2 linked regions of the Heyndrickxia acidicola genome follow. The protein of the gene in region 1 interacts with the protein of each later gene in a pairwise test. Links are inferred from orthologs where the notes say so. Each region holds a gene or a part of one and is shown on either strand. Other genes may lie near its edges.

The links.
Region 2: the proteins of eno (region 1) and rpe interact in binary tests that used the Escherichia coli proteins (3 or more experiments, as listed by UniProt). The link is inferred for Heyndrickxia acidicola from one-to-one orthologs.

What each region holds. Positions count from the first base shown.
Region 1 is NZ_KV440953.1:4,542,788-4,545,926, reverse strand. Bases 18-2,821 are described here. They hold eno (phosphopyruvate hydratase), read right to left. Parts: upstream 2,166-2,821; coding sequence 870-2,165; downstream 18-869. Other genes in these bases: gpmI (2,3-bisphosphoglycerate-independent phosphoglycerate mutase), read right to left, coding at 2,282-2,821; A5N88_RS21100 (hypothetical protein), read right to left, coding at 176-667. Also shown: more of gpmI, read right to left, coding at 2,822-3,139. UniProt on the Escherichia coli protein: Catalyzes the reversible conversion of 2-phosphoglycerate (2-PG) into phosphoenolpyruvate (PEP). It is essential for the degradation of carbohydrates via glycolysis.
Region 2 is NZ_KV440953.1:1,750,986-1,754,092, forward strand. What follows is about bases 94-2,865. They hold rpe (ribulose-phosphate 3-epimerase), read right to left. Parts: upstream 1,924-2,865; coding sequence 1,264-1,923; downstream 94-1,263. Other genes in these bases: spoVM (stage V sporulation protein SpoVM), read right to left, coding at 94-164; A5N88_RS08235 (thiamine diphosphokinase), read right to left, coding at 364-1,014; rsgA (ribosome small subunit-dependent GTPase A), read right to left, coding at 1,926-2,807; pknB (Stk1 family PASTA domain-containing Ser/Thr kinase), read right to left, coding at 2,829-2,865. Also shown: more of spoVM, read right to left, coding at 84-93; more of pknB, read right to left, coding at 2,866-3,107. UniProt on the Escherichia coli protein: Catalyzes the reversible epimerization of D-ribulose 5-phosphate to D-xylulose 5-phosphate.

The sequences.
Region 1 (3,139 bases):
TTTATTTCTATTTCAGGCTTTCACTACGATATGGGCAGTACTCTGGTCGCTCCTGCTGGTTGATTTCCGCTTCAGCCCCTGCTTTGGTGTGCAGTTTTTTACAAAGTCCATAAAAAAAGGGCAATTCCAGAGGGAATCTGCCCTGTGCCATGTATTTTATTGTCTCATGTGTACACTAACGGATTACAAATTTGTTGATAACTTGATCTGCAATAAAGCGGCTGGATTTTTTGATTTTCACCCGGATCTGATAGTTTCCTGTCTGAAAACCTTTTAGCTCATCCGTTGGTGTATCTCCTTCTTTAAGGTTAAGTGCCTTAGCAGTCTGACCGTACTGCTCCCATTTTTTCTTGCTGGCATTATATTTTTCAACTGAAACATATATGTTAACGGGTGTATTAATATCATTATAGAAGCTGACCTTTACAGTATCCCTTTGCTTTTTGGGCATTGTGTAGGAAACAGAGGCACCACTTTTAAAATAATTAAAGAGATTGGATTGATCCTGCACAGCTGGCTTTGAGCTTGCTTGTGCATTGGATGCTGCATGGAAGGAATTTGTGATAACAGCTCCTGCTATTCCAACTGCAATTAGGATAGCTGCCATGTAACGCTTCTTTATATTTTTAACACTTGCTTTACCGTTTCGGTTCTCTTTTTGCTTCAATAGGAATCTCTCCTTTCGCGATTTCAATTATTTTGTTAATCGCTATTAATAACAATAAAAAAGGATTATAACCTATTGTAACATACTATCTTTTTGTTTAAAGGCAGCTTTACTTTACATTAATAAAAAACCCCCAGGAAATGTTATTCCCAGGGGCGTATCCGTTTTAATCAGCCCTTTTAGCTGAAGCAGGTTCAATTAATTACTTGTTTTTAAGGTTGTAGAAAGAATTTTTGCCAAGATATTGTGCAGTATCAGCAAGTCCGTCTTCGATGCGAAGCAATTGGTTGTATTTCGCAACACGGTCTGTACGTGATGGAGCACCTGTTTTAATTTGTCCAGCATTTGTTGCAACAGCAATGTCAGAGATAGTAGTATCTTCTGTTTCACCAGAACGGTGGGAAATGATTGCTGTGTAGCCAGCGCGTTTTGCCATTTCAATCGCATCAAATGTTTCAGTTAATGTACCGATTTGGTTCACTTTGATTAGGATAGAATTGCCTATGCCTTGCTCGATACCCTGCTCTAATTTCTTGGTATTTGTAACGAATAAATCGTCGCCTACTAATTGAACCTTATGGCCAATACGTTGTGTTAACAGCTTATGGCCATCCCAGTCATTTTCATCAAGACCATCTTCAATTGAGATGATTGGGTATTTCTCAACAAGAGATTCATACCATTCAACCATTTCTTCAGAAGTTCTGACAACACCTTCACCACTAAGGTGATATTTTTTGTCTTCTTTATTGAATAGCTCAGAAGATGCAACGTCCATTGCAAGCATAACTTCTTCACCTGGCTTGTAGCCTGCTTTTTCAATTGCTTCAATGATTGTTTGAAGAGCTTCTTCGTTAGATTTAAGGTTTGGAGCGAATCCGCCTTCGTCACCAACAGCTGTGTTAAGACCTTTTTCTTTTAATACTGTTTTTAAGCTGTGGAAGATTTCAGCACCCATACGAAGCGCTTCTTTGAATGAAGGCGCGCCGACAGGCATTACCATGAATTCCTGGATGTCAACGTTGTTATCAGCATGCTCACCGCCATTTAAGATGTTCATCATTGGAGTTGGGAGCTGTTTTGTATTGAAGCCTCCAAGGTATTGGTATAATTCCACTCCAAGGAAATCAGCAGCAGCGCGTGCGCAAGCCATAGATACGCCAAGGATGGCATTAGCACCTAATTTTCCTTTATTTTCTGTTCCGTCGAGCTCGATTAAAAGCTTGTCAATTAGCACTTGCTCAGTTACATCATAGCCAATTAGTTCTTCTGCGATCACTTCGTTCACATTTTCAACCGCTTTAAGAACGCCTTTTCCGTTGTAACGGCTCTTGTCTCCGTCGCGAAGCTCAACTGCTTCATATTCACCTGTTGAAGCACCGCTTGGTACTAATGCGCGTCCAAATGCTCCTGATTGTGTATAAACTTCTACTTCTACTGTTGGGTTGCCGCGGGAATCCAATACTTCGCGTGCGTATACTTCTGTAATTTGTGGCATGTTCATTACTCCTTTTTATTGTAGATTTAAGGTTATTATTTTTGTTGGTTGTATGTTGTTGGTCTTTGCTGCTTTAAAGCACGATAGGGGTCAGACCCCTTTAACGCTTTAACGCTTTAGTGCTTAATGATACTGATTCCTGTCATTTCCGATGGCTTTTTGACACCTAACAGATCGAGCATGGTTGGCGCTAAGTCGCCTAGAATGCCTCCATCGCGGAGTTCAATTCCTTTTTTCGTTACGATGACTGGTACTGGATTTGTAGTATGAGCCGTCATTGGCTGTCCTTCGAGCGTTACCACTTCGTCTGAGTTTCCATGGTCTGCCGTAATGATAGCCGTGCCGCCTTTTGCCAGGATGGCTTCTACCACTCTGCCCAGACACTCGTCCACTGCTTCAATCGCTTTGATTGTAGGCTCGAGCATTCCGGAATGGCCAACCATATCCGGATTCGCAAAATTCAACAGGATGGCATCATGGCCATCCGCCTCAATATCAGCTACCAAAGCATCTGTCACTTCATATGCGCTCATTTCGGGCTTCAAATCATATGTTGCTACTTTTGGTGAATTAATGAGGATGCGATCCTCTCCCGGGAATTCAGCTTCACGCCCGCCGCTCATAAAAAAGGTGACATGCGGGTATTTTTCTGTTTCCGCAATCCTTAGCTGCTTCAAGCCATTTTGAGAAAGAACTTCACCAAGTGTATTATCTAAGTTCACTGGCTTAAATGCAACATAGCCGTCAACGGTTTCACTAAAGTGAGTCAAACAAACAAAGTATAAGTCTTTAGGGTGTCCAGGTCCTCGGTCAAAGGAACGGAAATCCTCATTTGTAAAGGTATTGGAGATTTGGATGGCACGGTCCGGCCTGAAATTATAAAAGATCACTGAATCGTTATCTTTAATGGTTGCAACAGGCTTGCCATCTTCGCCCAACATAACTGAAGGAATCACGAATTCATCGAAGATTCC
Region 2 (3,107 bases), 2.8 Mb from region 1 along the record:
CAAAGCCTTATTTAAAGTAAAATTTTATTCATTCTGTTGCAAAATAAAAGCACCCAATCGGGTGCTTTAAAGCATCAGTTTCACTATTCTTTTTTGAATGTCCCCAGCATAGCACGTACAATTCCACCCAGGAATTTAGGCAATTTAATGGTATAAAATTTCATTAATTTCCCTCCTCATCAATCTAAAAACTACTCAACTCCTTTGCTTGGTATCATATTCAAGCAAAACGAGCCATTAGCAGGGCTTGCATAGAATGAAATGAAAATAAATGAACATCAGCAGCCTATATTTCTTTCAATCCATTATATTCATCCCCAATGGAGAGAGAGCACATTAAATGAAAAATAGGCGTCTGCTAATTTAATCTTGACTTCTTACCATCAATAATATGCCTTTTGAAAAAGAAAAAGTACCTGAATCTTGAATTAGTTCATTACTTATGCACAGAGAAGTACCCCTTGTAATTTGTTTATTTTCCAGTGGGTATTTAAATCCCTTCAAAGTCAGCCCCTCAACCCTTGAGGAAATGGGTATAAACGAAAGATACTTTCTATCGGGCATAAGGGAAATAGAATACTCTCCAGGTACATATGCTGCAATTTGATTTTGTTTGTCAATAATACTAATTTGTACATGAGAAGATAAGACATTTTGCCTTGTTAAAAGCAGCACATTTGCAAAATAATGGTCAGCACGGCCCCCGGTTGCAGCAAAGATCCGTATACAGGATGAATTTTGTTGAATTGCCCAATCCAGGGCCAGCTCCAAATCGGTCTCGTCTTTTTCAGGCTTATATTGTTTTATTCGATTACATTTAGCAGAAATCAGCATGCGCTCCTCATCTGACACTGAATCAAAATCCCCAAAAGCCATTTCCGGCTCAATACCTGCAGAAATTAAGTGCAGAACACCTCTGTCAACTCCAACCCAAATGACATTATTTCGCTGGAAACGTGTTAAATCAGGCAAATATTGTTCGGGACCGCCCGCTATGATATGGATATCTGTCAATTAAAGCACCTGCCCAGTAATTAATATATAACAGAAAGCTGTTTTCACATAGATTGTTGTTTCACGTACAAAGGATTATTCCGTGTTTTGTCTGTCTTCGTGGCATCTTTTCGTGTGCTGTTCACACGTTTTTATACTAAATATATAAAAAATGATATTTTTGTGTCCAATAGCAACAAAGTTTACGAAAGGAGCCTGACAGAATGAAAAAAGAGGCTGGCACATATCGCCAGCCGCCTATACAATGCATTATTTGTTCATTGCACCATTGCGAATCGTTTGAATGGCTGCCCCTCGGTCTTTTTGCCCGTAAATGGCAGAGCCCGCAACCAGGACATTCGCGCCCGCTTCTGTACAAATTCTTGCTGTTTCAGCGTTGATTCCTCCATCTACTTCAATTTCAATGGAAAGTCCTTTTTCATCAGCCAAGGCTTTAACCTCTGCTATTTTAGGGACAACCGAATCAATAAAAGCTTGTCCCCCAAAGCCAGGATTAACAGTCATTAATAAAACCAAATCTACATCCTGAATGACATGCTTAATCATTTCGACTGGAGTGGCAGGATTAAGCACCACTCCTGCTTTCACACCATGTGAACGTATCAGTTGAATCGTTCTATGCAAATGCGTACATGCTTCAGCATGAACAGATAAATAGTCTGCACCGGCTTTTGCAAATACTTCAATATGCGGATCCGGATTTTCCACCATTAGATGGACATCAAGCGGAAGATCTGTCACCGGGCGAATTGCTTCCACAACAAGGGAACCAATTGTAATATTAGGAACAAAATGGCCATCCATCACATCTACATGGATATAATCCGCTCCGCCTTTTTCTACGTCTTTAATTTCTTCTGCCAGTTTTGCAAAATCGGCTGAAAGAATAGAAGGTGCAATTTTCACCATTTTTAATACCTCGGCTTTCTGTCTTTAATTTCTTGAAGGAATTGTAAATAATGTTCATATCGATAATCTGGAATCTCTCCGCCTTCAACTGCTGCCTTCACAGCACACTTGGGTTCGTTTAAATGGAGGCATCCGCGAAACTTGCATTCTGAGCTCCTTTTTACCATCTCTGGGAAACAGTCTCCCAGTTGATCAGCTTCTAGAGAATCGAGTTCAAGTGCGCTGAAACCAGGTGTGTCCGCAACCAGGCCATCCGCAACCTCAATTAACTCTACATGCCTAGTGGTATGCTTTCCTCTTCCTAAATGAGAGGAAATCATGCTTGTCTTCAACTGAAGATTTGTATTTAACGCATTCAGCATTGACGATTTCCCAACACCGGATTGCCCTGCCACCACGCTTGTCATACCTTTTAGCAAAGGCAGGATATCCTTCATTCCTGCATCTGTTTTTGCTGATGTCCGAACCACCTGGTATCCTATTATCTCATAATCCCTTGCTTTTTTCTCTAAATCTGCTTTTTCTTCTTCGGTTAGGAGATCCAATTTGGAAATGCATATAATCGGCTCAATATTATTAGATTCTACTATGACTAAAAAACGGTCAAGCAAAGAGGTGCTGAAATCAGGTTCTTTTGCAGAAAAAACGAGAATGGCCTGATCTACATTGGCTATCGGAGGACGTACGAGTTCATTCGTTCTCTCCTTTATTTCCATCAAATAACCCTCACGATCGTTATCAGCCTGGTAAACAACGTAATCTCCGACCAAGGGGGTAATTTTATTTTTTCTAAAAACACCTCTGCCTCTGCATTGTATAACTTTTTCGTTATCCAAAACGTAGTAAAATCCGCTCAGTGCTTTAATTATTTTTCCTTCCGGCATTGGTTCACTCCTCTAAAATTTTTAGCTGTCAGGATAATTTACCGTTTCTCCGGCAATAACCGTGTTATCCCTCATCACCTTATAATACGCTTTTTTTCCTTGTTCTACTGTAAGCTGCAATTTTTTAGTCGTCGTGCTGGTGATTTGAAACGTCTCATACGGTTCAGAAATATCATTGTTCATATCTTCTATAAAAATTTGGACTTCCTGAGGCTCCCCCTGTTTAGTAGGCTCATAAGGAATGGTAATTTCCTTATCAACTGTTTTAGGCGGCAGTTCCTTAGGACCTTTAGACATCAC